Regions from separate parts of the Streptomyces sp. NPDC048196 genome, predicted to be linked through region 2. Evidence: riboswitches for the same ligand, from Rfam matches in the RefSeq annotation. Region 2 holds a riboswitch; each other region holds the start of a gene.
What was found. Region 2 has a riboswitch for cobalamin ahead of AB0E02_RS25475 (CbtB-domain containing protein). Riboswitches for the same ligand answer to the same signal wherever they lie in the genome.

Region 1 (9,813 bases), on a different contig from region 2:
GTCGCCAGCGCCAGCACCCGATCCCCGGCACACCCCGCCGCGGTGCGGGCCGCCCCGATCAGCTCCAGGACCTCGGACGCCGGCACCCCGCGGCGCGCCCCCACGCCCACCACCAGAGCCGCCGGCCCGCCCCGGACACCGGCCGTCCGGCGGCTCATACCGCGCCGACTCCCGGCCCGAACTCCACCCGGCCGTACCGCCCTTCCACGACCGCGGTCAGCCGCACGTCCGGCCCGGCGGAGAGTTCCCCCGGCCAACGGACGCCGAGCGCCGCCCACTCGGCCCGGGCCGCCGCCGGGTCGGGATGCACCGCCCGCAGCGCGACCAGCGGCACCACCGGGAGCCCGGCGGACGGATGCGGGGTGCTGCCCCGGTCCAGCAGGAACGGGGCCGGGCCGTCGCCGGCCCCCGGCGGCGTCAACTGCCAGGCGAGCCGGCCGCCGTCCGGTGTCCGCCGGGACATCGCCACCGCCTCGCCCGGGTCGTGGCCGCGTGCCCGTGCCGCGGCCACCCGGGCCGCGATCCCGGTGACCCGGATCGCCCAGGTGACCAGCCGCGGCCCGGTCAGCGCGTCGATGCCGAACCACCGCGGCCCGTCGGGCGCGGGCTGCTCCGGATCGGGCCCGATGATCTCCAGGTACGCCCCGCCGCCCAGCCCCAGCAGATGGTTCCGGGCCCCGCGGCCCGGATGGCTGCCGCCCGGCACCGGCCGTACGCCGGTCAGCGCGGCCACCTCGGCGACGGTCGCCGCCAGATCGGGGGTGGCGAGCACGAGGTGGTCGAGGACGGCCGGCGGCCCGTCCGTACCCGACCCGCCGGTCACGGTGCGGCCACCGGTGCCCACCGCGCCGCGCCCGCCACCAGCCGGGCCGCCAGCGACGGTTCCGCCGCCCAGTGCACATGCAGGTACGAGGCGTGCACCCCGCCCGTCACGAAGCCCTCCACCCGCCGCTCCGGATGCGTCAGCCCCCAGGCCGGCCGGGTGCCCGCACCCGGCTCCAGCACCGTGCGGTGGAACTCGTGACCGCGCACCCGGGTCCCGGCCGCGGCCAGCGCGTTGTCCGCCAGCGCCACCGCCTCCCGGTAGCCCAGCGTGAGGCGTTCGGTCATCCGGGCCTCGGCGGGCAGCACCCCGCACATCGGCTTCCCGTCGATCGCCCGGGACAGGTACAGCAGCCCGGCGCACTCGGCGGACACCGGCGCCCCCGAGGCGGCCAGGTGGGCCACCGCGGCGCGCAGCGGTGCGTTCGCCGACAGGTCCGGCGCGTACACCTCCGGGAAGCCGCCGCCGATCACCAACCCGCGCGTACCGGGCGGCAGTTGCTCGTCCCGCAGCGGATCGAACGGCACCACCTCGGCGCCCGCCGCGGTCAGCAGCTCGGCGTGCTCGGCGTACGAGAACGTGAACGCGGCGCCGCCCGCGACGGCGATCACCGGCCGCTCCCCGGACGCATCCGCCCGGACCTCCGCCGCCGGGTCCCAGGGCGCGTCCGGCAGCTCCGGCACCGTCCGCGCCAGCGCCAGCAGCGCCGTCAGGTCGCAGCCCTCGCGCACCCGCGCGGCCAGCTCCCGCACCGACGCAAGGGCCTCGGCCCGGCGTTCGGCCACCGGCACCAGCCCCAGGTGCCGGGACGGCGTACCGGCCCGGCCGTCCCGCCGCAGCGCACCCAGCACCGGCACGCCGGAGGACTCCATCGCCTCCCGCAGCAGCGCCTCGTGCCGGTCCGAACCGACCTTGTTCAGGATCACCCCGGCCAGCCGCACCTCCGGGTCCCACGACGCGAAGCCGTGCACCAGCGCGGCCACCGACCGGGACTGCGAGGAGGCGTCCACCACCAGCACCACCGGCGCCCGCAGCAGCTTCGCCACCTGGGCCGTCGACGACAGCTCGCCCATGCCGGACGCCCCGTCGAACAGCCCCATCACGCCCTCGACGACCGCCAGGTCCGCGCCCGCCGCACCGTGCAGGAACAGCGACGCGACCCGGTCCGGATCGCACAGGTACGCGTCCAGGTTGCGGCCCGGGCGGCCGGTCGCCAGGGAGTGGTAGCCCGGATCGATGTAGTCCGGGCCCACCTTGTGCGGCGAGACCGCGAGTCCCGCCTCGGCGAACGCCGCCATCAGACCGGTGGCCACGGTGGTCTTCCCGGCCCCGGACGACGGTGCGGCGATCACCAGCCGGGGAACGGCGCCCGCGCCGCTCATGCTGCACCCACCTTGCTCACCACTCGATGCCCCGCTGGCCCTTCTGGCCCGCGTCCATCGGGTGCTTGACCTTCGTCATGTCGGTGACCAGGTCGGCCACGTCGCACAGCGCCTGCGGGGCGTTCCGGCCGGTGATCACCACGTGCTGGGTGCCGGGCCGGTCGCGCAGCACCGAGACCACCTCGTCGGTGTCCACCCAGCCCCAGTGCAGCGGGTAGGCGAACTCGTCGAGGACGTAGAGCTTGTAGGTCTCCGCGGCGAGGTCCCGCTTGACCTGCTCCCAGCCCTCGCGGGCCGCCTCCTCGTTGCTGAACTGCGAGTCGCGCTGCACCCACGACCAGCCCTCGCCCATCTTGTGCCAGGCGACCGTGCCGCCCTCACCGGAGTCGCCGAGCACCCGCAGTGCCCGCTCCTCGCCGACCTTCCACTTCGCCGACTTCACGAACTGGAACACCCCGACCGGCCAGCCCTGGTTCCAGGCCCGCATCGCCAGCCCGAAGGCGGCGGTCGACTTGCCCTTGCCCAGACCCGTGTGGACCAGCACCAGCGGCCGGTTGCGGCGCTGGCGGGTGGTGAGTCCGTCGTTCGGTACGACGGACGGTTGTCCCTGCGGCATTACGCGGCCTTCCTGTTGCCGTGAACGGTCCTTGTGCCCTGAACGGTCCGTACGAGCGCGGAGACGCTGTCCGCGCGCAGTGCGTCGAGGGTGACGGCGGTGCCGGTGAGGTCCCGGGCCAGCTCACCGGCCAGGCCCAGCCGTACCGGCCCGGCCTCGCAGTCCACGACGACGGAGGCGGTGCCGTCGGCGGCCAGCAGCCGCGCCGCGCGGGCGGCCCGGATGCGCGGCTCGGGGCCGGCGGTGGCCCGCCCGTCGGTGACGACGACCAGCAGCGGGCGGCGCGCGGGGTCCCGCATCCGCTCCACCCGCAGCACGTCGTGCGCCGCGAGCAGCCCCTCGGCCAGCGGGGTTCGGCCCCCGGTGGGCAGCGACGCGAGCCGCGCCGCACCGGCCTCGACCGACGACGTCGGGGGCAGCGCGACCTCCGCGCCGGCGCCCCGGAACGTGATCATGCCGATCTTGTCGCGCCGCTGGTAGGCGTCGAGCAGCAGTGAGAGCACGGCGCCCTTGACCGCGCTCATCCGCTTGCGCGCCGCCATCGATCCCGAGGCGTCCACGACGAACAGGACCAGATTGCCCTCCCGCCCCTCGCGCACCGCCTCGCGCAGATCGTCCCGGCGCACCAGCAGCCCGGTGCCGTGCCGCCCGCGCGCCTTCTGGTGGGGCGCCGCGGCCTGCACCGTGGCCGCCAGATGCAGCTTGCCCAGAGTGCCCTGGGGGCGGCGGGCCCCGGTCGTCCGGCCGTGTGCGGTACGGGCCCGGGAGCGGCGGCCGTCGGCGCCCTCGCCCAGCCCCGGCACGTCCAGCCGCCGGGCCTTGAACGGCTCGTCGGCCGCCACCGCCGGCTTCTCCGCGGCCGCACCGCCCTGTGGCTGCGGCCGGGCCCCGGCCTCGTCCCCGGACGCCTCGGGCACGGGTTCGGGCGCCTGCGGGGCCTCCTGCTCACGCTGCTGCGGCAGTCCGTCCCCCGGCGGCACCGACGCCTCCTGGGGGCCGCCGTCCTGGGGGCCGCCCTCCTGCGGCGGCACCCCGCCGCCCGGACCGCCCCCCTCGGGCCCGCCGTCCGGACCGTCCGGCTCCGGATCGTCCCCGCCGTCCGCCGGGTCGTCCTGCCCGGCGAACTCCTCCAGCGTCCGGTCGAGCTTGTCCTCGTCGAGGCCGGGGGCGTCGAAGGGCGCCCGACGCCGGCGGTGCGGCAGCGCGAGCAACGCGGCCTGCCGCACGTCCTCCTCCCGGACCTCCGTCCGCCCGGCCCACGCGGCCAGCGCGGTGGCGGTCCGCGCCATCACGATGTCCGCGCGCATCCCGTCCACCTCGAACGCCGCACAGGTCGCCGCGATCTGCCGCAGCGCCGCGTCCCCCAGCACCACCTCGGGCAGCAACTCCCGGGCCGCGGCGATCCGTTGCCGCAGCGCGTCCTCCTCGGCCGCCCAGCGCGCCACGAACCCGGCCGGATCGGCGTCGTACGCCAGCCGCCGCCGGACCACCTCCACCCGCTGCGCCGGCTCCCGGGAGGCCGCGACCTCGACGGTCAGCCCGAACCGGTCCAGCAACTGCGGCCGCAGCTCGCCCTCTTCGGGGTTCATGGTCCCGACCAGCAGGAAACGGGAGGCGTGCCGCACGGAGACGCCCTCGCGCTCCACGTAGGAGGCGCCCATGGCGGCGGCGTCCAACAGCAGATCGACCAAGTGGTCATGGAGCAAATTGACTTCGTCCACGTACAGGATTCCGCGGTGGGCGTCCGCCAGCAGGCCCGGCTCGAAGGCCTTCACGCCCTCCGACAGGGCCCGTTCGATGTCCAGGGCGCCCACGAGGCGGTCCTCGGAGGCGCCGACCGGCAGCTCCACCATCCGCGTCGGACGGCTCTCGGCGGCACCGGAGCCGTGCGGCCCGTCGGGACAGCCGGGGTCGGGCGCGGCGGGGTCGCAGGCGAAGCGGCAGCCGGCCACCACGTCCACGGCCGGCATCAGCGCCGACAGGGCGCGCACCGCGGTGGACTTCGCGGTGCCCTTCTCGCCGCGGACCAGCACCCCGCCGACCGCCGGGCTCACCGCGTTCAGCAGCAGCGCCAGCCGCAGGTCGTCCATGCCGACGACCGCGGTGAAGGGGTACTGCCAGGTGGTGTTGTGCGCGCTCGTCATGCTGTGTCGTCCTCCACGTCGCCGGCCGGCCCGGATCCCGTCCCTTGCGTACCCCTCATGGCGCCCCCGGAGGCACGAACGGCAGCCCCTCCGGCACCCCCTTCTCGATCAGCCGCAGCAGTGCCCCGGTGTCCGCGTGCTCCTCGATCAGATCGCCCAGCCGGTCGAGCTGCTCCTCGCGCAGCGCGCCGAAGCGGGTGTCCGGGGCCGGGACGAACGCCCGGCCGGCGTCCGCCGCCACCCGCCGCAGGAAGGCCCGGCGGAAGGCGTCGCTCTCCAGCGAACCGTGCCAGTGCGTGCCCCATACGGAGCCGACCCGGCAGCCGTCGAGAGCGTTCCCCCCGCCATCGGTCATGAACGCCTCGTCCCCGCCCGTCACTTCGGCGACGCCGTGGTGGATCTCGTAGCCCTCCACCGGCTCGCCGAGCGCCTCGCCCACCGGCCGGGCGAGCGTCTTCTCCACCGCGAAGCGGACCCGTACGGGCAGCAGCCCCAGGCCCTCGACGGCGCCCGCCTTCGACTCGACCTCGTCGTCGATGTGCTCGCCGAGCATCTGGTAGCCGCCACAGATGCCCAGCACCGGGCGGCCCTCGGCGGCCCGCCGGGCGACCGCGTCCGCCAGCCCGCGCTCGCGCAGCCAGGCCAGCGCGCGGACCGTGCCGCGGGTACCCGGCAGCACCACCAGGTCCGCGTCGGCCAGTTCCTCCGGCCGGTCCACGAACCGCACCACCACGCCCGGTTCGGCGGCCAGCGCGTCCACGTCGGTGAAGTTCGACATCAGCGGAACGGCGCAGACCGCCACCCGCAGCACGTCCGCGCCGTGCGGCGGGGCCACCACGCTCTCCCGCACCGCGCCGCGCAGCGACACCCGGAGGCCGTCCTCCTCGTCGATGCCGAGCCCGTGCGCGTACGGCAGCACGCCCAGCGTCGGCCGCCCGGTCAGCTGCCGCAACATGTCCAGACCGGGCTCCAGCAGTGTCACATCGCCCCGGAACTTGTTGACCAAATACCCCGCGACCAGCGCCTGGTCCTCCTTCGACAGCAGCGCCGTGGTGCCGAAGAAGGACGCGAAGACGCCGCCGCGGTCGATGTCGCCGACCACCACGACCGGTATCCGGGCGGCCCGGGCGATGCCCATGTTCACGATGTCGGTGCGCCGCAGATTGATCTCGGCGGGGCTGCCCGCGCCCTCGCAGATGACCGCGTCGTGCGTACGGCGCAGTTCGGCGAGGCAGTCGGTGACCGTCCCCAGCAACTGCTCCCGCCCGCCCGCGTACGGCGTCTCCCCGGGGGACGACCCCCCGGGCCCCCCGAAGTACCCGCGCGCGCTCAGCTCACCCACCGGCTTGCCCAGCAGCACCACCTGGCTGCTGCGGTCGCCGCCCGGCTTGAGCAGGACCGGGTTCATCAGCGCGGTCGGTTCGACCCGGGCCGCGGCGGCCTGCATCGCCTGCGCCCGGCCGATCTCCGCGCCCTCCCGGGTGACGAACGAATTGAGCGACATGTTCTGCGCCTTGAAGGGCGCCACCTTCACGCCCTGCCGGACCAGCCAGCGGCAGATCCCCGCCGTCACCACGCTCTTGCCCGCGTCCGAGGTCGTACCGGCCACCAGCAGCCCGCCGCCGAGCCCCCCGGCCGTCCCGCCTTGCCCGTTCACCGGCGCTTCCTCCCGCTCGTGCTGCCCCTGCCCCTGCCGCCTGCGATCCCGTGCCGCACCGCGCCCGCCGTCAGCCGTCCCGCCACCGTCGCCACCAGCGCCAGCGCGCTCACCCGCCGCGACAGCCGCACCGCCCGCTCGATGTCCGCCACCGCGGGCGGCCGCGCCGCGCCGTTGAGCACCGGACGGTGCTCCACCCGTCCGCCGTACGCCAGCGTGCCGCCCAGCCGCACGCCCAGCGCACCCGCGAACGACGCCTCCACCGGGCCCGCGTTGGGGCTCGGGTGCGCCCCGCCGTCCGCCCGCCAGGCCGCGAGCGCACCACGCCGGTCGGGGCCCGCGAGCACGGTCAGCGCGGCGGTCAGCCGGGAGCCGGGCCAGCCGGCGACGTCGTCGAGCCGGGCCGCGGCCCAGCCGAACCGCCGGTAGCGCGCGGACTTGTGACCCACCATCGCGTCCAGGGTGTTCACCGCCCGGAACGCCACCAGACCGGGCACCCCGCCGAACGCGCCCCACACCAGGGCGCCCACCACCGCGTCCGAGGTGTTCTCGGCCACCGACTCCACCACCGCGCGGGCCATCTGCGGCCCGTCCAGCGCCTGGGGATCGCGGCCGCACAGATGCGGCAGCCGCTCCCGCGCCACGTCCAGATCGCCCGCTTCCAGCGCACCGCCGACGGCCCGCGCCTCCCGGCCCAGCGAAGTGCCGCCCAGCACCGCCCAGACGGTGGCCGCGGTCAGCGCCACCCGGGCGCCGCGGCGGTGCCGTACGGCCCGCTCCAGCAGCGCCGCGCCGGCCGCCGCACCGCCCGCGCACAGCACGGCGTGGGCCGCGCCGCGGCCCCGGTGGTCGCGCCACAGCCGGCGCTCGACGGCGGCGGCGGCCCGGCCGAACGCGGCCACCGGATGGCCGCGCCGCGGGTCCGCCGCGATCAGGTCGCCGAGGAAGCCGAGAGCCGCGCCGCACGCATATCCCGCGTGTTCGCCGCGCATCGGATCAGGCCGCCGTCGTTCCTCGAAGGGGCCCTGCGGCAGCGGGCAGTGGGGGGCGGGGCGGGCGGCCGGGCATGGCGGTATGTCCTCACTCAGGGTCCTCGCCCTGGCTCGACGTGACGGCGACCAGAGTCTCCTGGCTCCCGGATCGGCGTGTCCCCCGGCCTTCCCGCCCGTACGTCGGTACGGACCGTGGCCCTCGTCGGAGGAACGCTCCCCGGTGACAGTGGCGGGACCGCGCCGGATTCTCACCGGACTTCCTCATCTGTCGCCGATTGGCCCCGGCAGTCCACCACGGTCCGCGAGGCCCGTCAACTCGCCCTTGACCTGCGACGCTGTCCCGCGGCAGGCCCTGTGGCGCACGCCACAGGGTGGCGGTGGCGTCACGGACGGTTGCCCCCGTCCCTGATTCCACGTCACTATCTGGTGCACGGTGGCGAAGGGGCCGCCGGAAGGGGGCTGGGGGATGCCGGAGCACGTCGACCACCACGAGGACCGTCAGGAGATCCGCCTCAGGGTCACCGGGACGGACAATCCGCAGCAGGACCTCGACGACCTCCGGGCCTGGCTGGAGCGCGAACCCTGGCTGGGCCGGCGGGAGCACACCTGGGAACACCGGCCGCAGCCCCCGCACCTCACGGCCGACGGGGACGAACCGGGCCCCGCCGACATGGCCGTGGGCGTGGACGACCTGATCCTGGTCATCGTCGGCGCGATCGCCACCGAGGTCACCAAGGGAATGAGCATCGCCGTGCGGGAATGGCTGCGGCGCCGCAAGGAGGAGCGGGCCGCCGGCGAGGAACCCGCCGTCGAGGTCGTCGGCGACGGCGGTCCCGCGCGCCCCGATCCCGGCAGCCCGGCACACGAGAGTGGCAGCACCGGCGAGGACTGAGCCGGATGTCCGAATACGACGCGCGGGGAAAGATCAACCGGGCGCTGCTGATCGGTGTCCACGACTACGCGACGCTGACGCGCCTGCCCGCGGTGGCGGACAACATCGGCGAGCTGAGCCGCGCGCTGACCGCCACGGACCTGTTCACCGACGACGAGATCACGCCCTGCCGGCCGACCGCACCCGAGGAGCTGAGCCAGGCGCTCAAGACCGCCGCCGACGAGGCCCGCGGCCTGCTGCTGGTGTATTTCTCCGGCCACGGCTGGGTCGGCAGCGACGGCGGCGACCTGCAGCTGATGGTCGGCGGCTCGGTGCCCCGGCAGAGCCACACCACCGTCTCCTGGCAGGACGCGGTGCTCTCCTGCCTCGACAGCGCCCGCGCCGAACGCATCGTCATCGTCCTGGAGTGCTGCTACGCGGGCAACGCGGGCGGCGCCTTCCACTCCCACCGCAAGCCCATGTCGCTGCTGATGGCCGCCCAGCCCAACCGCCGGATCTTCAGCGGCGAGGAACCGGCCGGCGGCACCGTCTTCACCGGGGCCCTGGTGCAGATCCTCGAAAACGGCATCCCCGGCCGCCGGTTCGTCACCTTCGAGGACCTCGTACGGGAGCTGCGGGTCCGGCTCGCCGGGGAGCGGACGCCGATGGGCGACGTGTGGGAGCCCCGGTCGGCGAAGCAGAACACCGTCGACGACGTCGTGCTGTCCTTCGCCACCCCCGAGGCGCGGGTGCCGACGCCACCGCGGGTCCGCTTACGCCGCCGGTTCAACCAGCACGTCCGGCCCCGCCTGAAGCTGCTGCTCGCGCTCGTCACCGCCCTCGTGCTGATCGCCGCCGGACTCGTCGTACGGCAGCTGCTGCAGCCGCTGCCCGACTGCCCGCCCGCCCTCGAACTGCGGCTGCTGACCGCGCCGGAGGCCGAACCGACCCTGCGCCAGGCCGCGTTCGACTACGAGATGTCCGAGGCCAACACCCGCCCGCTGCAGGGCGAGGGCGACCTCCCGGCGGGGTGCCGGCGCGCTCAGATCACCGTCTACTCCGCCGCCAAGGACCAGATCGACCAGGGCTTCGCCGCCGCCGTCCGCTGGCAGGGCGAGGCCCTGGGCACCGGCCCGGGCGAGCCGGACGACAAGGGCACCGATCCGCTCTACCGGCCCGGCCCGCAACCCGACCTGTGGATCCCCGAATCCACCGCCGACTACGAGGAGGCCCGCCGCGGCATGCCCGCCACCGGCTCCCCGGCGACCCTGCACGACACCGGCCCGGTCGCCTACAGCCCGCTGGTCGTCGGCATCCCCGCCGGCAAG
Region 2 (9,813 bases):
TGCGCGACGTCCAGGTGCCGCTGCTGCGGCGCGGCTGGCGGCGCCGCAACACCCACACCCTGACGTGGTACCAGCACCCGGCGCCGCGCGGGCCGTTGCTGTTCCACGTCGGGGCGACCTTCGGGCAGCAGGCGTTCCTCGGGTTCCACCCGGCCACGCACACCGGGCTGGTCGCGCTGGCCACCCGGCGCGGCCGTACCTGCCGGATGATCACCACCGCCTACGAGACGCTGTACGCACTGGCCGGTGAACCGCCCGCGTGACCGCGCGGCCCGGCGGTCACGGCTCGCCGGCCAGGATCCGGGGCAGGGAGGTGCCCGGGCGTTCCTCGCTGGCCTGCCGGAAGACCTCCGTGTAGGCCCGGTCGCCGATCGCCGCGCGGGCCCGCTGCTCGCACTCCTCGCGGACCGCGCGCAGTTCCGGGGTGCCGCGCTGGGGGTGTCCGACGGTGCGCCAGAGGGCCTGGCCGCTGCCGTAGACCCGGGCGGCCGCGGCACCGGCGCCCTGGGCGGCCAGCGCGGCGGCGAGCAGGTCCAGGCCGAGGGCGATGCCGAACTTGTCGCCGATGCCCTGCTTGGCGGCGAGCATCGCCCGGGCATGGCCGGCCGATTCCTCGGGCCGGCCCTGGAACAGCGAGATCAGGGAGAGCTGGTAGTCGGTGTAGGAGCGGGTCCAGTACTCGCCGCGTTCGACGCAGCCGCGGCGCAGTGCGGTGGCCTCGGTGCGGGCCTCGGTGAGCTTGCCGATGCCGGTGAGCGCGAAGATCCGCACCAGGTGGCAGCGCAGCCGCCCCGGCGAGTCGAAGGGGGCGTCCGGCGGCGGGCCGAGGACCTGGTCGGTGACGGCGTGGGCGGACATCGGGCGGCCGGCCATCAGATGGGTGAGGCCGATCAGGTAGCCGGCCTCCAGCACCGCCTCGGCGTCGCCGGAGGTCTGCGCGGCCCGTGCGCACTGCAGCCCGAGGGCGTCGGCCTGCGAGAGATCACCCTGGAGGAGCACGGCGACGCCGAGCGCCCACAGGGCCCGGGTGCGGGCGCGGCTGGGCCTGTCGTCGGCGGCCAGGGCGCGGGAGAGGTAGTCGCGGGCCTCGTGCAGATGGCCGCAGCAGCTCCAGAAGAAGCCGACCGCGGCGCTGAGTTCCTGGGCCCGTTCGGGGGCGGTGACCAGCAGGTGGTCCAGTGCGGTGCACAGGTCGACGTGCGCGTCGGCGATCCTGCGGTACCAGCCGACCTGCCCGGGGCCCAGCCAGGCCTGTTCGGCGCGGCGGCCGTGACCGACGAAGTGTGCGGCGTGCCGGTCGGCGAGGGCGGGCGCCTCACCCAGCTCGCCGAGCCACATCCGGCCGTACTCGCGCAGGGTGTCGAGCATGCGGAAGCGGCCGTTTTCGCGGGAGAGCACGGATTTGGCGGCCAGTCCGGTCAGGGCGGTGTGCACCTCCGCCTCGGTGAGCGGCCCGCCGGTGCACACCGCGCCGGCCGACTCGGTGTCGAAGGTGCCGCGGAAGACCGAGAGCCGGGCCCACAGCAGCCGCTCCAGGGGGGTGCACAGTTCGTGGCTCCAGCCGATGGTGCAGCGCAGGGTGCGGTGACGGGGCGGCAGCGGCAGCCCCTCGCCGGTGTCGAGGGTGTCGAAGCGGGTGGCCAGCCGCTCCGCGATCCGCTCGACGGAGCTGGTGGCCATCTGTGCGCCGGCCAGCTCCAGGGCGAGCGGAATGCCTTCGAGCTGCCGGCAGATGCCGTCGGCGGTGGCCGCGTGGGCGGGGTCGGTGAGGACGAGGCCGGGCGCGGCGGTGCCGGCCCGGTCGGTGAGCAGGGTCAGGGCGTCGTTGTCGCCGGTGCAGGGCAACGGGCCGATCTCGGTGACGCGTTCGCCGTCGAGGCCGAGCGGCTGCCGGCTGGTGACGAGCACGGTCACGCCGGGCGCGGCCGTCAGCAGGTCGCCGAGCAGGTCGCGGCAGCCGGGCACGAGGTGTTCGCAGGAGTCCAGCACCAGCAGCAGGCGTTTGTCGGTGAGCCAGGAGCACAGTGCGGCGGCCGGGGTGCGCGCGGTGTGGTCGGCGAGCCCGACGGCGTCGCAGACCGTGGCCAGCAGCCGTCCCTCGCCCTGTAACGGCCACAGGTCGGCCCAGCCGGCTCCGTCGGGGAACCGCGGTGCCGCCGCCCGGGCCGCCCGGACGGCGATCCGGGTCTTGCCCACCCCACCGGGCCCGGTCAGGGTGACCAGCCGGTGTGCCGCCAACTCCTGGTCGATCCGCGCCAGTTCGCTCCGTCGTCCGACGAAGCTGGTCGACTCCTCGGGAATGCTGCTCGCCACGGGGCCAGTGTGCCCCAGCTTCGCCCCGGGTGGCGCGGGGTGGCGTGGTGGTGCGGGGGGCGCGGGGTTGACGCCGGGGCGGCAGCGGGCGAGCAGGGTCAGGGCGTGACCACCGGGAACGTCGGGTCCGGGCCGGTGGTGAGGGCGAGGAGGGTGCCGAGGGGTCCGGGTTCGGCAGGCGGGGCGGGTGCGGTGCGGGCGTGGGAGGTGAGGAGGTCGAGCAGCTGGGGCTTGGTGAGGGTCAGGGTGAGGTCGGGGCTGCCGTCGGCGGTGGGGGCCGGGGAGCCGGGGGAAGCCCGGTGGGTGAGGGCGCCGTGGGAGAGGGTCAGCCGCCAGGTGCGGTCCTCGTCGGGGAGGTAGAGGTCGAGGGTGAGCGCGGTGGACCAGGCGCGCGGCCCGTCGATGCGCAGGGCCAGCGAGTCCAGGAGCTGGTCGACGGTGAGCGCCCGGGCGAGGTCGGGGGCGGCGGTGGCGTCCTGGGTGTCGTCCCGGGCCGCGGGGGCACCGCGCAGTTCGCCCGCACCGGTGAGGTAGACGTTGCGCCAGACCGCGTTCTCCGCGCCGTGGCCCAGGCGTTCGTAGACCTCGGCGAGGGCGCGGCGGGCCCGCACGTTGTGCGGGTCGGCGAAGACGGCGTGGTTGAGGAGGGTCGCGGCGAACCGCAGGTCGCCGTCGGCCGCGTACCCCTTGCCGGCGTTCACGGTGGCCTCGACGCCGCCGAGGGCGTGGACGTAGCGCCGGGCCTGTTCGGCCGGCGGGTGCTCCCACAGGTGGGCGGGGTTGCCGTCGAACCAGCCCAGGTAGCGCTGGGCGACCGCCTTGACGTGGTCGCTGACCGAGCCGTAGTAGCCGTGGTGGGACCACACCCGCGCGAGGGCCGGCGGCAGCCGCAGCTGCTCGGCGATCTCGGTGCCGGTGTAGCCGGCGTTGAGCAGCCGCAGGGTCTGGTCGTGCAGGTAGGCGTACAGGTCGCGCTGGCCGGCCAGGAGGGCCCGGATGCGGTCCTTGCCCCAGGTCGGCCAGTGGTGCGAGGCGAAGGCGACCTCGGTGCCGTCGCCGAAGAGGACGAGCGCCTCGTCGAGGTGGCGGGCCCAGGCCCGGCTGTCGCGGACGGCGCCGCCGTACAGCGGCAGGACGGTGTGCAGGGTGTGGGTGGCGTTCTCGGCCAGGCAGAGCGCCCGGTGCGCGGGGAAGCCGAAGTTCATCGCGGCGGGGGCCTCGGCGTCCGGGGTGAGCTGGAAGACGAGGTGGACGCCGTCGAGGATCTCCTCCTGGCCGGTGCGGGTGATGTCCACGGTCGGCGGGATCAGGGTGCGGGTGCCGGTGGACCGGGTGGTGCCCAGCCCGCAGCCGATCTGGCCGTCCGGACCCTTCGGCAGCGCGGTGCCGTACGTGAAGGCGGCGCGCCGGGACCGCGCGGGTCCGGCGTCGAGCTGCTCGCCGACCGCGTGGGCCAGGAAGCCGGCCGGGGCGAGGACCGGTACGGGGTCGTGTCCGGCGGGGACGACGCCGCCGGCGCCGCCGAAGTGGCCGGCGTGCGAGTGGGTGTAGATCAGCCCGGTGACCGGCCGGTCGCCGCGGTACTTGCGGTACAGCTCCAGGGCCGCGGCGGCGGTCTCGGTGGAGAGCAGCGGGTCGACGACGATGACGCCGTGGTCGCCCTCGACCAGCGTCATATGGGCCAGGTCCAGGCCGCGGGCCTGGTAGATGCCGTCGGTGACCTCGTAGAGGCCCTGGCGGCTGACCAGCCTGCCTTGCCTCCAGAGGCTCTCGTGGGCGGTGTCGGGGCAGTTCTGGGCCAGGAAGCCGTAGGCCGCGGCGTCCCAGACCGGCCGGCCGTCGTCCGTGGTGATCCGCGGCGGGTCGAGCTCGGCGATGAAGCCGCGGTCGGCGTCGGCGAAGTCTTCGTGGTCATCGACGGGTGCAGCGGTCACGGGGCGCTCCCTCTCCGGGGCGGCGGCGGGCCCAAGGCCCCTGCCCCACACGATCGATTTAACCGGCTTTGTCCGGGTGGCGCATGCCTGCCTCCGCGATGTCCGGGGAGCGCCGGCGCGGCCAACGGCGTTACGGGCAGGGCCGGGCAGGGCACAACAACGCAGGTGGGGTCGTATCCGGGCGCGGCAATCCGGCCGGCCGGGGCGGGGCCCACCGCGCTCTTCCGGGAGGGGAGGGACGCCCTCTGTCCCCGTACGACGACCGCGCCTTCGGCGAGCTCGCCGAGTCGTTCCGGCACCATGCCGTTCCGTACGCCCACCCCCGCACCCCGCCCGTCGGCCGCCCCACCCGGCCTTGTCCCGGGCGCCGTGGCCTGGGCTGGCTGGTGCCCGCCGCCGCGGCCGGCAGCCTGGCCGCCGGGACCCTGCTGGCCCACGCCCTCCTCCTGGCGGGCGGGCTGGTCCTGGCGGGCCTCGCCGGACACCTGGCGGCGGGCGGGCGCGGCCGGTACCGATAGGGGTCCTGACCGGCACCGATGGCGGTCCTGACCGACACAGACAGAGGTCCTGCCCGGCGCCGATGGCGGTCCTGCGGACCGGAGACGGCATACGGCCGCCGGCCGGCCTGTCCGGGAAGGGCAGGCGGACCGGCGGTCACTCATTGCGGCCCCCGCGGGCAGCGCCTTCAGGTGGTGGTGCGGCGCTTGGACGCCGCGGCGACGCACAAGGCGCCCAGCAGGAACGTCAGAGCACCGATGACGACGTTGTTCCAGATGACGCCCGCGTCCGGGCCGCGGCCCACGAGCCAGGGCGCGATGATCATCCACACGCCGATCGCGCACATCGCGCCGCTCAGCCCGTACATCCGCGCCGGGGTCACGGTGAAGCCGACCGCCAGCAGGGCGATCGCGATCCCGACGATCAGGTTGTGCGTCGCCAGGGCGGGCTGCGCCAGCGTGTAGTGGACGATGAACGGCGAGACGGCACAGTACAGGCCGACGAGGAACACCGGACCGTCGACAAGTACCACATCACGCCCGCCGAGCACCCGCTCGTATCGGGCCTGCATCTCCGAAGCGTCGGGGTGACCTGCGAGATCTCCCCTGTGGTGTGAGACGTCGGCCATGCGACTCGCCTCCTTCGCTCGCAGCCTGGCCGTTATCGCGTGGCATCGGGCCACGGTTTCATTCTGCGCTTATGTCGCCTTTATGTGTAGATGAAGAAGCAGGTGAATTTTGAAGGGGTACGGTCACCTTTCCGCCGCCCCGTGGTACAGCGCCCGGCCCAGGCCCAGATTCCAGCGGCCGCCCCGCCCGCTCAGCTCCGTCACGGTCAGCGGCGCCACGTCCAGCCGCCAGAACGCGTCCGCCGGCACCCGCAGGGCACACACCGCGGCGGCCCGCACCACGTCCGGTTCCACGACCGCCAGCACCCGTCCGGCGTCCAGCGCCATCCGGGTCAGCCAGCCCGCGACCCGGTCGCAGAGCTGCCGCAGCGACTCCCCGCCGTGCCCGGCGAAGTCCGGATCGTCCAGCCAGGCGGAGACCGCGAGCGGTTCCGTTTCGGCCAGCTCCGCCAGGGTCCGCCCCCGCCACTCCCCCATCGCACAGCCCGCCAGCTCCGGCACCGGCCCGGCCGGCAGCCCGAGCTCCTCCGCGGTGCGCCGGCAGCGCGCGGAGGGCGAGGCGAAGACCCGGTCGGCGGCCGGCAGCACCCCCGCGGCGGCCCGGGCCCGTCGCAACCCGGCCGCGTGCGGCGGGGAGTCGTCGTCGAAGCGCACCTCGCGCTGGGCGTCGCCCGCGGCCGGTGAGACCAGCATCACCCGAGTTGTCATGCCCTCTTCCCTCCTTTGTCGCCGGGACGCCAACTCATCGGGCGAGCAAGGGAGTTGCCCGGCGGATGCGCCCCGGCCCGCACCGGTCCGCCCCCCGTACGGTCTTGGCCAGGTGGCTGGATCGCGGTACGTTTCCCGGTGCTTGACGACGGCATGACGGAAGCCGGTGGGATCCCGGCGCGGTCGCGCCACTGTATGTCCGGTTTTTTATCAGCCCGCCAGGGGCCGGTACCGGATGAGCCAGACCCGCATGTCGTTCCGCACTCCCATTACCGGGGACGCGAGTTCCCCCCAACAGGAGGTCATGCCATGGCTTCGTCCATCGCACCGCCGGCCGCCGGCACCACCACCACCCCCGCCCCGCTCCCGCTGAAGGCGATCGCCCCCTGGGCACTGTTCGCCGGTGTGCTGCTGCTGGTCCTGCTGTACTTCGTCGGCGCGGAGCAGGGCGCCACCTCGCTGCTGTCCGGTTCGGACGTCCATGAATGGCTGCACGACGGGCGCCACCTTCTCGGCTTCCCCTGCCACTGACGGACGGCCGCAGCCATGAACTCCCTCACCGTCAGGACCCTGCTGGTCCGCGGCATGCTCGCCGGCCTGGCCGCCGGCGTACTGGCCCTCCTCGTCGCCTACGTGCTGGGCGAACCGCGGATCGACGCCGCCATCGCCTTCGAGGAGGCGCACAGCCACGAACACGAGATGGAAGTGGTCAGCCGCGGACTGCAGTCCACGGCCGGGCTCGCCACCGGCGTCCTGGTCTACGGCGTGGCCCTGGGCGGGATCGCCGCACTCGCCTTCTGCTTCGCGCTGGGGCGGATCGGCCGGTTCGGGGCCCGCGCCACGGCCCTGCTGCTCTCCGGGGCGGCACTGGTGGCCGGCTATGTCGTGCCGTTCCTGAAATACCCGGCCAATCCACCGTCGGTCGGCGACCCCGACACCATCGGCAAGCGCACCGCCCTGTATTTCCTGATGATGCTGCTCGGCCTCCTGCTGGCCGTCGCCGCCACGATCCTCGGCCGGCGGCTGGCTCCGAAGCTGGGCAACTGGTACGCGACGGTGGCCGCCGTCGCCGCGTTCGTGGTCGCCATCGGGCTCGCCTACGCGTTCCTGCCGGCCGTCAACGAGGTGCCCGCGGACTTCTCCGCCACGCTGCTGTGGCAGTTCCGGCTGTCGGCGCTCGCCGTCCAGCTGGTGCTGTGGGCCGCCTTCGGGCTGCTCTTCGGGCAGTTGGCGGAGCGCGTCGTCACGGCCCGCCCGGCCGCCGAGCGGGCCGGGGCGGTGTCCGTCCCCTCCTGATCCGGCACCTCCACCCTCCACCGCACCACCGGTCCGGGGCCCGCGAGCACTCCTCGCGGGCCCCGGACCTGCTGCGTCACGCCCGGACCGCTTCCGTCGGTACGGAGCTGACGGTGCGTCAGAGCTGGCCCGGGATGCCGTCGAGGTGCGGCAGGTCGTGGTCGAGACGCTCGCGCTTGGTGCGCAGATAGCGGATGTTCTCCGCCTGGGGCTCGGCCAGCAGCGGGACGCGTTCGATGACGGCGATGCCGTGCCGCAGCAACGCGGCGCGCTTGCGCGGGTTGTTGGACAGCAGCCGTACCGCGCGGACGCCGAGGTCGTCGAGGATCTGCGCGGCGGCGCGGTACTCCCGGGCGTCGACCGGGAGGCCGAGCGCGATGTTCGCCTCGACGGTGTCCAGCCCCTCCTCCTGGAGCTGCATCGCGCGGAGCTTCGCCAGCAGGCCGATGCCCCGGCCCTCGTGGCCCTGGAGGTAGACCAGCACCCCCCGCCCGGCCGCCGCTATCGCCCGCAGCGCCGCGGACAGCTGGTCACCGCACTCGCAGTGCCGGGAGGCGAAGGCGTCCCCGGTCAGGCATTCCGAATGCACCCGGGTCAGCACCGGCTCGCCGGTCACCTCGCCGTACACCAGCGCCACATGCTCGGTTCCGCTGGGCCGGTCGAGATAGCCGACCGCCCGGAACTCCCCGTAGGCGGTGGGCAGCCGGACCGACACCGCCCGCGCCACACCGGGCAGTGGGCGGGCCGCGTCGGGGGCGACGGCGAGGTCATGACCGGGGCGGGGGCCGCACAGGGCGTCGGGGTCCGTCATGGCGCGATGGTACCCACGGGGGTCGGAACCCGGCGGCGATCACTCAGATACATGACAAGTATGCTGCGGCACCCGCGTCCCGACCGGCTCCCGGCGAGCCGACCGACGAAAGGCGGCCGATCCCGATGACCGCTCCCCCGCAACCGCCGACGCCCGCCGGGCTGTTGCCGGCCGACACCACCGAGGACGTCCGCAGAAGGCGGCCGCGACTGGCGGTGCTGCCCATCGGCAGCTTCGAACAGCACGGCCCGTACCTGCCGTTGACCACCGACACCGTCATCGCCTGCACCGTCGCCCGGGAGCTGGCCGCCGCCCATGACGTCCTGCTGCTGCCGCCGCTGACCGTCTCCTGTTCGCAGGAGCACGCCGCCTGGCCGGGGACGGTCAGCATCTCGGCACGGACGCTGCACGCCGTCGTCACGGACCTCGCCGACTCGCTGCTCCGGTCCGGGATCGGGGCTCTGGTCCTGGTCAACGGCCACGGCGGGAACTACGTACTGCGCAACGTGGTGCAGGAATCCGCCGGGCGCGGCATCCGGATGGCGCTGTTCCCCGGCACCGCCGACTGGGACGCGGCCCGCGACCGGGCCGGGATACGCACCTCCGCACACAGCGACATGCACGCGGGCGAGCTGGAGACCTCGATCCTGCTGCACGCCCATCCGGAACTGGTCAAGGACGGCTACGCCGGCGCGGATTGCCCGGCCGACGACCGCCGGCACCTGCTGACGCTGGGGCTGTCGGCGTACACCACGTCCGGTGTCGTCGGCCGCCCCTCGCTCGCCTCCGCCCCCAAGGGCCGGGAGCTGCTGGCCGGGCTGACCGAGGCGTTCGCCGAGTACGTCGCGCTGCTGGGTGCCGGGGCGGACGCCGATGCCTGAGGCGCTGGGGACCGCGCAGGCGTGGCAGCGGCTGCGGCGGATCCGTACGGAGGGACAGGCGCGGGCCGCCGGGCTGGTGCGGGACGGCGACGGCCGGCCGCGCTGGGAGGAGCCCGCCTCGGCGGGCGCCGCGGAGCTCGCCGAGCGCTATCTGCCGCTCTGCCTGGCCGGCCCGCGGGTGGCGTTCGGGCAGTTGGGGCAGAGCCTGGACGGCTTCGTGGCGACCCGCACCGGCGATGCCGACTACGTCACCGGGACGGCCGACCGCCGCCATCTGCACCGGCTGCGGGCGCTCGCCGACGCCGTGCTGGTCGGCGCGGGCACGGCCGTGGCGGACGATCCCCGGCTGACCGTACGGGCCTGCCCCGGCGACAACCCGGTGCGGGTGGTGCTCGATCCGCGCGGCCGGGTGCCGCGCGGCAGCGGGGTGTTCACCGACCGGGCCGCGCCGACGCTGTGGGTGGTGGGGCCGGACGCCGCGGTGCCGCCGGACGTGCCGGGCGCGGGCGTCGAGGTGCTCCGGCTGCCCGATGCGGCGGCGTTCGCCCCGTCACGGCTGCTCGCGGCCCTGGCGCGCCGCGGCCTGGGCCGGGTGCTGATCGAGGGCGGCGGGGTGACCGTGTCGCGGTTCGTGCAGGCCGGTGCGCTGGACCGGCTGTACCTCACGGTCGCGCCGGTACTGATCGGGGACGGCGTGCCCGGCCTGCGGTTCCCCGGGACGACGGTGATGCGCGAGGCGCTCCG
Region 3 (9,813 bases), on a different contig from region 2:
GGCCAGTTGCTGTAGTCGGCGTACGCGGCATTCACATTGAAGAGGATGATCGCCAACGCGGCGGCCGCGAAGGCCCACCCCGTCGAACGCAACGACCACAGCTTGATCCACTCGGCGGAGAGCAGGTCGCGGAATCTGGCGGGGGGTTCGTCGATCGACACGTTGACCGGTACGTCATGCGTTGCGGTGGTCATCGGGATTCTCCTGCCCCGGCGAGGTATTCGACGCTGTCGGCGGTCAGTTGCATGAACGCGTCTTCCAGCGTGGCGTTCCGGGCGGCCAGTTCGTGCAGCGGGACGCGGTGGTGGAAGGCGAGCTCCCCCACCTGGGCGGCCGTGAGGCCGGTCACCGTGAGCCGCGTGCCGTCCGCCTGCACGGTGGCGCCCTCGGCGCTCAGTACGGCGGTGAGCGCGGACGGGTCCGGGGTGTCCACCGTTACGCTCAGCCGGGTGCCCCGGGAGGCGAACTCGGCCACGGTCTCGTCTGCGATCATCCGGCCTCGGCCTATGACGATGAGGTGGTCGGCAGTGGCCGCCATCTCGCTCATCAGGTGGCTGGAGACGAACACGGTGCGGCCGTCGGCGGCGAGCCGGCGGAACAGGCCGCGGACCCACCTCACACCCTCCGGGTCCAGGCCGTTGAGCGGCTCGTCGAAGAGCAGTACCGGCGGATCGCCGAGCAGGGCAGTGGCGATGCCGAGGCGCTGGCGCATGCCGAGCGAGTACCCACCGATCCGGCGGCCCGCGGCGGCGGTCAGTCCCACCTCGCAGAGCACCTCGTCCACCCGGGTGCGCGGGATGCGGTTGCTGACGGCGAGCGCGGTCAGATGGGCGCGGGCGCTGCGCCCGCCGTGGACGTCGCCCGCGTCGAGGAGGGCGCCGACGTGGCGCATCCCGCGCGGCAGGTCGCGAAATGAGCGGCCATTGAGGGTGACGCTGCCGCTGGTCGGCTCGTTCAGGCCCAGGAGCATCCGCAGCGTGGTGCTTTTGCCCGCGCCGTTGGGGCCGAGGAAGCCGGTGACAAGGCCGGGCCGCACGGTGAAGGTGAGCCCGTTGACAGCGGTCGTGCTGCCGTAGCGCTTCGTTAGTTCGTTGACTTCAATCACATTCCGATGGTTCGGCAGTTCGCCGTCGCGCACATCAAACAGGCGGCCGACTTTCTCCCCGCCGGTGTCGACCACGGTTGTACAACCATGGCCCGACGCCCCTTCACAGGCCCACGGTTACGATCGCTGCATGTCCGCCACGCCACCCATTCCGCTGCTCAAGCGCCTGACGCCGGGCGCCTGGACGGCGCTTACCTGGTCCGCGGCCACGGCCTACGCCGCCCTTCTGTACCTCAGGCTGCCCCATGCGCCGCAGGAGCCGCCGGCCTCCGGTGTCGACCCGCTGCGGTACGCGCTCATCAACGCCGCCGCCAGCGCCATGGCGCTGCTCGCCTGCGCGCTGCTGCGCAGTCGGCCGCTGCCCGCCCTGGCGCTGCTGCTGGGCGGTTCGGTCGCCGCCTCGACCACGGTGAGCGTGGCGGACATCCCACTGGCGCAGTTCCTGGCCTTCGATGTTGCGCTCGGCTTCATCACCGCCACACGGCGGCGCCGCACGGGTCGCGCCGCCGCAGGCATGTCCCTGGGGGTACTGGCCGGCTACGTGCTCGTCCGACTGCTGCTCGGGACCAGTCCCGGAGCGTCCGCTGTGCTGGTCATGGTCCTGGTCACCATTGTCGCCTGGCTGACGGGGCGTTCGGTACGTGAGGACCGGCGGCACGCCCAGGCACTGCGCACCCAGTTGACCACCCAGGCGGTCACCGCCGAACGGCTGCGCATCGCCCGCGAGCTGCACGATATGGTCGCGCACAGCATCGGCGTCATCGCCCTGCAGGCCGGTGCGGCCGGCCGGGTCGTCGAAACCCAACCGGCGGCGGCCCGTGGCGCGCTGCGAGCGATCGAGTCCGCCGGCCGGGAGACGCTCTCGGGCCTGCGCCGGATGCTCGGCGCGCTACGCCAGGCGGAGCCCGGGCAGCAGGCGGAGACGGCGCCGTTCGACCCGGCACCCGGCCTCGCGGACATCGACCGGCTGGCCGAGCGGACGACGGAGGCCGGAGTACGGGTCGACGTGCGCTGGCGAAGCGAGCGGCGGCGACTGCCGCCCGAGATCGACATGTCCGCCTACCGGATCGTTCAGGAGGCGGTCACCAATGTGGTGCGTCATGCCGGGGCCAACTCCTGCCAGGTGTTCATCGATTGCCAGGACGATGAACTCTCCATCGAGGTCCTGGACAGCGGACCCGGCCGAGCCAACAGCTCGGGTTCCGGATACGGACTCATCGGCATGCGCGAACGCGTCGGCCTGCTGCACGGTGACTTCCGTGCCGAACCACGCCCCGAAGGCGGCTTCCGGGTCACCGCCCGCCTCCCCGTTCCGTCAGGAATCTCATGACCATCCGCGTCCTGCTCGCCGACGACCAGCCGCTCATCCGGACCGCGATCCAGATGGTCATCACCGACTCCCTGGACATCGAGGTCATCGCGGAGGCCGGGACCGGTAGCGAGGCGGTCGAACTGGCCGTGGGCGTCCGGCCCGACGTCGTCGTGATGGACCTCCGCATGCCTGGTATGGACGGCATCGAGGCGACCCGTCAGATCGTCGCGGGCCCGAGCACCGCGCATGTCCTCGTGCTGACCACCTTCGACGACGACGAATCCGTCTACGGGGCGCTACGAGCCGGCGCGGCCGGGTTCCTCGTCAAGGACATGGCGGTGGACGACATCCTCGCGGCGATCCGGGTGGTCGCCGCGGGCGACGCGCTGATCGCTCCCAGCGTGACCCGCCGCCTGATCAAGGACTTCGCAGGCCACCGCCCCGCCCGGGCGACGAGGAACGGACGCACCCTGGCCTCGCTCACCGACCGTGAACGCGAAGTACTGGGCCTCGTCGGCACGGGCCTGTCCAACAGCGAGATCGCCACCCACCTGGGCATCAGCATCGCGACCGCCAAGACGTACGTGACCCGTCTGCTGTCGAAGCTCGACGCCCGCGACCGGGTTCAGCTGGTCATCATCGCCTACGAGAGCGGGCTGGTGGAACTTCCGCACTGAGCGGCCGATTCCCGAACGACCACCGGATCGGCTTCCACCTCAAGATGAATGGGCGGGTGGCTCGGACGACAACTGCGATGGTCAGGGCCGCGGCCTGCTCGGTGCCGGCGCTCGGGCGCTCGCACGAACCCGCTACAACAAGCCCAGAAGCGGGTTCAGTGTGCCGATCACCCGTGGAGCCTTGCGCAACTCATCCGCGTCACGCGGCCACGAATGCCTGAAGCCCAGGGCGATGCCCAGTCCGCGACTGCCGAGGTGTATTGACCTGGAGCGTGGTCAACTCGGCTGAGGGGTCAGCAGGCGGCGCTCCGGCCCGCGACCGGGTACGGCACGTAGGCGCTGCTGTTCTCGTCGATGGCGAGTGTCTGTCCGAGCGGGGGCACGGCGCGTTGCGGGCAGGTGAGGCGTTCGCAGACGCGGCAGCCCATGCCGATGGGCGTGGCGGCGGAGGCGTTGTCCAGGTCGAGGCCGTCGGAGTAGACGAGTCGGGAGGCGTGGCGGATCTCGCAGCCCAGTCCGATGGCGAAGGTCTTGCCGGGTTCGCCCCAGCCGCCGCGGGAGCGGGTGACGGTGCGGGCGGTCCACAGGTACCGCTGCCCGTCGGGCATGGCGGCGATCTGCACGTGGATGCGGCCGGGTGCGGCGAACGCCTCGTAGACGTTCCAGAGCGGGCAGGTGCCGCCCGCGCGGGAGAAGTGGAAACCGGTCGCCGACTGCCGCTTGGACATGTTGCCGGCGCGGTCGACGCGGTGCCGAGGGCGACCAGGAGGTTGGGCAGCCCGAAGCGCTCGCCCTGGTGGAGGGCGATGCCCTCCTCGACCAGCTTGGACAGCAAGCCGTACTGGGGCCAGCCGTAGGAGGCGAGCACCTTGCCGGAGTACTGGTCGAGGAAGAGGGTGCGCTGGTCGGTCACGTCAACTCTCCTTCGCGAGTCGCGGAAACGGCTCGGGGCGCGAGGGGAACGACGGACGGAGCGAGCGGTGGCCCGCCGGATTCGCCGGCCGCCGTCGAGCCGCGGAGGTCACCGCACGCCTGGCGGCGTACGGGCAGTGGCAGGTCTTCGGACTCGCGGGCGCGCCTTGTTGGGTACGAGGCATCGAGGCATCTACTGGCCGTCGCTTCCCAGGGCCTCTTCGCGACCCCAGTGCTTCCTGACGGCTGTCGTCCCGCTCACCGCTGCGGGGCAGTCCCAGATTTTCACCGGGTTCCCTCTTACGACGCGCCTGCCTGGCGGCAGGGCGAACCAGCTGCAGCGCCAGGTTGGCGGCAGCGATCAGAACTTGTTGCATATGCTGCGCAATAACAACTATCTAGCAATTAGCCTGGCCGCAGTGTGCGAGAGGGGAACGGCATGCGTGGAGAACCCGTGGTGCTGGGCATCGAGTCCTCATGTGACGAGACGGGCGCGGGGCTGGTGCAGAGCGGACGGCTGCTGGGGCATGCGGTGGCGTCGAGCATGGACGAGCACGCGCGGTACGGCGGGGTGGTGCCCGAGATCGCCGCCCGGGCCCATGTCCACTCGCTCACCCCGGTCGTTCACCAGGCGCTGAGGGAGGCCGGGCTGCGCATGTCCGACATCGGGGCGGTCGCCGTGACGACCGGGCCGGGCCTGTCGGGCGCCCTTCAGGTCGGACTCGCCGGCGCGAAGGGACTGGCGTACGCGCTCGGGGTGCCGCTGTACGGCGTGCACCACCTGGCCGGTCATGTCGCCGCCGACGCCCTCGCGCACGGGCCGCTGCCCGACCCTTGCGTCGTACTGATCGTCTCCGGCGGCCACACCTCCCTCCTCCTCGTCCGCGACCTGGCACGCGACCCGATCGTGCACCTCGGCGACACCCTGGACGACGCCGCCGGCGAGTGCTTCGACAAGGTGGCCCGGGTCTTCGGACTGCCGTATCCCGGCGGCCCGGCCATCGACCGGGCAGCGCGTGGGGGAGACGCCCGTGCTGTCGCCTTTCCCCGGCCGCTCACCGGGCCCCGCGACGCCCCGTACGGCTTCTCCTTCTCCGGCCTCAAGACCTCGGCCGCACGGTGGGCGGAGCGGCATCGCGGGCAGGTCCTGCCGGTGGCGGACGGCGCGGCTTCGTTGCAGGAGGCGATCGCCGACGTGCTGACCCGCAAGGCGGTCGCCGCCTGCACCACCCATGGCGTCGGCACCCTCGTCGTGGTCGGCGGTGTCGCTGCCAACTCCCGGGTGCGGGCGCTGGCGGAGGAGCGGTGCGCCGCTGCCGGCCTCACCCTGCGCGTCCCGCCGCTGAAGCTGTGCACGGACAACGGCGCGATGATCGCCGCCATCGGGGACCTGCTGGTCCGGGCGGGCGCCGAGCCCGCACCACTCGACGTCTCGATCGACCCGTCGGCGCCCCTGGAGTACGCCGCGCTGCACCCGGTCGCCCGTGCCCTCGCCACAGCGGTCTCCTGATGAGCGGGAGCGTCCGCCTCGTCTCCGGCGAGCAGCTTTCGCCGTATGTCGACGGCATCCGCGCCGTGTACGCCGACGCCTTCGGCGCACCACCGTGGCACGAGGAACCAGCGCTGGCCCACACCTGCCTGATACGGCTGGCCCAAGATGCCCGTCGCCCCGGGTTCTTGGCCGCACTCGCCCTCGACCGAGGCGCCGTGCTGGGGTTCGCCACCGGCTGGACAACCCCACGCCGTTCCCGGCCGGCCGCTGCTACCCCCAGGCGGCCGCCGCCCTGAAGTAGCCGATTGGTCGTCGGCACACGCGGATTCGAGGGTTCCCCCCGTGCCAGCGGATCCGGTCACCCGGCGCGGGCGGTGCTGTCCGTCGGTGGCCCCGCCCGCGCCGCTCCCCAATGAGCAGCTAGCAGCTGTGTGTCCCGCGACGGCCGGGCTGAACAATGCGGAACGCCTCCGTACCTGCGCACGGCTCGCCGACGACAGCAAGAACGGCGAGAACAGCAAGAACAGCGGCATCGACCTGCGGGCCTCCCGCAGCCTGTACGTCCGCCACTGCCACGCGCTGGGCCTCGCCGCACTCGCGGAGGGGGACCACGCGACGGCATACGAGCACCTGCGCCGCGTCTTCACCCAGGACCCCCACCCCGCCCCCGTGCACCACCACGCCTCGCTCCACCACGTGGCCGACGTCGCCGCGGCCGCCGTGCGCATCGGCCGGACCGACGACGCCCGGGCCGTGCTCCGGGCGGCCGAGGACGCCCTGGGCACAGCGCCCCGTTCCGCACGCCTCGCCGCGATCATGCACCGGGCCTCGGCCCTGCTGAGCGATCCCGACGCCGCCGAACCGCACTTCCGGGCAGCCCTCGCCGACCCGGCGAGCGCCCGATGGCCCTTCGAACACGCCCTCACCCAGCTCGACTTCGGCCAGTTCCTACGGCGCCGCAGACGGTCCGCACAGGCGCGCCCGCTGCTCACCGGAGCCCTGGAAACCTTCGAACGCCTCGACGCCCGTCCCTGGACCGAGCGGGCCACCGCCGAACTCCGCGCGGCCGGCGTCGCCGTGGCCTCCTCGGGTGCCCCGGTGGCCGTGGCCGACCTGACCCCGCAAGAACTCCGGATCGCCCGCCTGGCCACACAGGGCCTGACGAACCGTGAGATCGGTGCCCGGCTCCTCCTCTCTCCCCGCACCGTCGGCTTCCACCTGCACAAGATCTTTCCCAAGCTCGGCATCACGGGCCGAGCCCAACTCCGGGATGTCCTCGACCGTTAGCCTGGTTGACGACGGGGCTGGGTGGCAGCGGCTCTGTCTCAGTCGCAGGGAGACGGCCGCGTGGGGACCCGGCCTTCGCGGCAGAGCAGGGCGAGCTGGTCCGGGGGACGGTCTCTCGAACAGGAACAGCGAGCCGAGTTGCTCCCGGCTGCACGGCAGCGGCCGGCCGTTCATGACTGCTCCAGGTATCGGTGGACGAGCATGACGGCCATGGTTCCCTCGCCCACCGCGGAGGCGATCGAGGTCGAGCAGCTTGAGCGCGATGTCGCGGTGGAGGGTACGGTCCCGGGCGGCCCATGCCTCGCCCATGCCTCCTTGGCCGAGTCGCTTGACCAACTCGATGCCGAGTCTCAGAGTATGGGCTGGACCGGTGGGTTGCAGCGCGATCAGTTCGAGGGGCTTCTTCGCAGCTTCTGACTGAGCTGTCCGCGCACCCGAGTGGCCTCAAGGCTCGTCGACATTCAGAGCTCGCAAGCCCTCGGATGCATCCGAACTCGTCGACAAACGCCTCCGGTTGGGACCTACGCAGCCAGCTGTGGTAGCTGCCGGACCTGCTCGATCTGCTCAACGGCGGGGGAGCGAGGGGACCACCGAAGGTCTTCAACGTTCGCCCGGGACGGTGATCTCGGGTGAGGAAGGGCGCTGGTTACAGCCGGGCGATGACCAGCGCGATGTCGTCGCGGCCGCCGCCGGCCAGGCCGAGGCGGGCCAGGACGGTGTCGGCCATGTGCTCCGGGGCGAGCCGGCTGGACTGGCTGAGGGTGTCTACCAGCCGGGCCAGGCCGGTGTCGATGTCTTCGTCGCGGCGTTCGATCAGGCCGTCGGTGTAGAGAACGAGGGTGTCGCCGGTGCTGTAGATGGCCGTGGCCTGGGGGCGTGGGACGTGTAGGGGACGAACGCCCAGGGGCGGGTCAGTGGCCTGGTCCAGCAGCTCGCAGTTGCCGTCGGCGTGCACCAGGATCGGGGGCGGGTGGCCGGCGTTGCTGTAAATGATCAGGCAGCTTGTGGGATCGACCAGTGCTTTGACAGCGGTGGTGTTCAGCGCGCCGTCGACCGAGCGGGCGTACAGCCCCAGTACCTCCAGCGCCTGGGCGGGCCGCTCCAGGGCGCGGATGGCTGCGCTCAGCGCGCTGCGGAGCATTCCCATGACGGCGGCGGCCTCCAGGCCGTGGCCGACGACGTCGCCCACCGCCACCGAGAAGCGGCCGTCGGTCAGGTCTGCCACGTCATACCAGTCACCGCACACGTTCAGCGATCCGGCTGCGGGCAGATAGCGCACGGCGACGTTTTGGTGCCGGGCCAAATCCGGTGACTGGAGCATGCCCTCCTGCAAGGTGACGGCCACCTGGCGCTCGCGGGAGTGGGCCTGCCGCAGCTCCTCGTTCAGCCGCTGCAGCTCTCGGGCCCGCGCGTACAGCTCGGCCTCCAGCGCTTCGCGCTCGGTCAGCTGCTCGGTCGGCGGCCGGGCACCGGTGCGGGCTTGGACGAACGCGGTCACGTCCTCCACCCGGTGGATGATCCACACCACCGTGCCGTCCGGGGCAAGGATCGGCGTGTTGACCGGGGACCACCACCGCTCCTCGAACACCCCGGGCCGGCCCATGATGGGGATGTCGTACTTCTGCAGTGCCATCGGGTCGGGCTCGCCGGTGGCCAGGACCCGGTGCAGCGAGGCGCTCAGGTTCCGTACCCCGTCGGCCTCGGGGTCGTCCGGGTTGTCCGGGAAGGCATCGAAGACGTACTCCCCGATCAGGTCTTCCCGCGTCCGGCCGGTCGCGTCGAGGTATGCCTGGTTGACCTCCACGATCACCAGATCCGTCCCCAGCACCAGATACGGGCTCGGGGTGGCGGCGAACAGCGCTGCGTAATCCATACCCGCCATGGCCACCGTCCCTTCTGCGCCCTTCTGCCCGGCCCGCCCGCACCCAGACCGGTCCTTTCACGCTACGGTCCGTCCCGCTCACTCGCCTGCTAGGACAACGTCGGCCGTCCTCTTGCGCCCCAACGGCTTGCGGGGCAGCCCATTCGGCCCAAGCTCGCCGGCCTGCGGATCAGCCCTGTGGCTCGACCCTGCGGATCAGCCCTGTGGCTCAACCCTGCGGCTCAGCCCTGAGGCTCAGCCCTGCGGCGGGCGCATGGGAGCGCCGTAGGCAGCCTGGCCTGGGTCCTCCCGGGGCGCTGTCCCAGCTCGCGCGGGCTCGGGCACGAGCTGTGCTGGCAACCTGACCTGGGGTGAGCGAACAGTTGCCGGCTGAATGACCGGTGGGATGGCCGGATGGCAAGGAGGGCAACGGCCCGTCGTGATGACTGCTCCGCGGCGTCAAGCTTTCAGCGCCCGTGACACCCCCGAGGAGGCGAGCCCCGCGGATTGGGCAGGCGGTCGTCGTGGTGGACCTCCTTCAGCAACTGCTCGGGCGCCCTGTCACCGGGACTGGAGCGGTGCGCTCTGGTCAGGCCCACTGCGGTGGTGGCCTTTCTGCCACCGGTCGTGGTGGCCTTTCTGCCACCGGTCGTGGTGGCCGGTGTGCGGTCACCAGGGGAGTGGTCAGATGGGCTGAGGGTGGCCGAAGAGGAGGTCGTAGCCCGCGGGAAGCTGGAGCAGGATCTCCTTGAGGAGGTCGTCGCCGGCGGCGTCGGCGACGGTGCTGAGGACGGCGCTGACGTCCCAGGCAGCGGTCTGTTCGGTCGCGCCCTCGATCCAGGCCGCCGTCGCCCGGACGAACCGCTCAGGTGGCAGCGGCTCGGCGCTCTGCAGCGGGTTGAGGAGGATCAGGGCGAAGCCTTCCGGCAGACGCGCCGCCAGCTGGGCGCGTACCTCGCCAACCAGGTGTGCGCCCAGCAGGGCGAGCACCACGCGGGCCGCGCGTTCGGCTTCCTGCAAGGTCTCGTACTCGCCGCGTTCCTTCACATGGTCGAGAAACGCTTCACGTCGCACAGTCACGGCGGCCGCCACCCCTTCCTCGGTCCATGGGCGCGGAGGACGGGCGAGGGGGAGATCAGAAACCCGTCCTCCGCCGCTGTTCAGCCC

Region 1: it holds a riboswitch for cobalamin, as region 2 does, so the genes downstream of both, AB0E02_RS25990 (cobalamin biosynthesis protein) here and AB0E02_RS25475 (CbtB-domain containing protein) in region 2, are expected to answer to the same signal.
Region 3: it holds a riboswitch for cobalamin, as region 2 does, so the genes downstream of both, AB0E02_RS04690 (short-chain fatty acyl-CoA regulator family protein) here and AB0E02_RS25475 (CbtB-domain containing protein) in region 2, are expected to answer to the same signal.

What each region holds. Positions count from the first base shown of each region.
Region 1 covers NZ_JBEZMM010000030.1:73,428-83,240, reverse strand. Annotated here, with positions in the region: partial or broken gene AB0E02_RS26020 (cobalamin biosynthesis protein) at 1-158, opposite strand, end outside; gene AB0E02_RS26015 (VOC family protein) at 155-823, opposite strand; gene AB0E02_RS26010 (cobyrinate a,c-diamide synthase) at 820-2,205, opposite strand; gene cobO (cob(I)yrinic acid a,c-diamide adenosyltransferase) at 2,222-2,821, opposite strand; gene AB0E02_RS26000 (putative cobaltochelatase) at 2,821-4,965, opposite strand; gene AB0E02_RS25995 (cobyric acid synthase) at 5,021-6,622, opposite strand; gene AB0E02_RS25990 (cobalamin biosynthesis protein) at 6,619-7,614, opposite strand; cobalamin riboswitch at 7,744-7,879, opposite strand; gene AB0E02_RS25985 (hypothetical protein) at 8,081-8,506, shown strand; gene AB0E02_RS25980 (caspase family protein) at 8,512-9,813, shown strand, end outside.
Region 2 covers NZ_JBEZMM010000029.1:74,589-84,401, reverse strand. Annotated here, with positions in the region: gene AB0E02_RS25505 (serine hydrolase domain-containing protein) at 1-263, shown strand, start outside; gene AB0E02_RS25500 (NB-ARC domain-containing protein) at 280-2,313, opposite strand; gene AB0E02_RS25495 (alkyl sulfatase dimerization domain-containing protein) at 2,412-4,247, opposite strand; gene AB0E02_RS25490 (hypothetical protein) at 4,331-4,765, shown strand; gene AB0E02_RS25485 (SPW repeat protein) at 4,933-5,373, opposite strand; gene AB0E02_RS25480 (histidine phosphatase family protein) at 5,497-6,081, opposite strand; cobalamin riboswitch at 6,195-6,350, shown strand; gene AB0E02_RS25475 (CbtB-domain containing protein) at 6,391-6,612, shown strand; gene AB0E02_RS25470 (CbtA family protein) at 6,628-7,377, shown strand; gene ribA (GTP cyclohydrolase II) at 7,496-8,188, opposite strand; gene AB0E02_RS25460 (creatininase family protein) at 8,314-9,069, shown strand; partial or broken gene AB0E02_RS25455 (RibD family protein) at 9,062-9,706, shown strand; gene AB0E02_RS25450 (lysylphosphatidylglycerol synthase transmembrane domain-containing protein) at 9,620-9,813, opposite strand, start outside.
Region 3 covers NZ_JBEZMM010000002.1:239,468-249,280, forward strand. Annotated here, with positions in the region: gene AB0E02_RS04670 (ABC transporter permease) at 1-194, opposite strand, end outside; gene AB0E02_RS04675 (ATP-binding cassette domain-containing protein) at 191-1,105, opposite strand; gene AB0E02_RS04680 (sensor histidine kinase) at 1,236-2,435, shown strand; gene AB0E02_RS04685 (response regulator transcription factor) at 2,432-3,094, shown strand; partial or broken gene AB0E02_RS04690 (short-chain fatty acyl-CoA regulator family protein) at 3,388-3,843, opposite strand; cobalamin riboswitch at 4,128-4,357, opposite strand; gene tsaD (tRNA (adenosine(37)-N6)-threonylcarbamoyltransferase complex transferase subunit TsaD) at 4,446-5,516, shown strand; gene AB0E02_RS04700 (hypothetical protein) at 5,516-5,794, shown strand; gene AB0E02_RS04705 (helix-turn-helix transcriptional regulator) at 5,928-6,785, shown strand; gene AB0E02_RS04710 (hypothetical protein) at 6,987-7,202, shown strand; gene AB0E02_RS04715 (SpoIIE family protein phosphatase) at 7,432-8,667, opposite strand; gene AB0E02_RS04720 (DUF2267 domain-containing protein) at 9,331-9,726, opposite strand.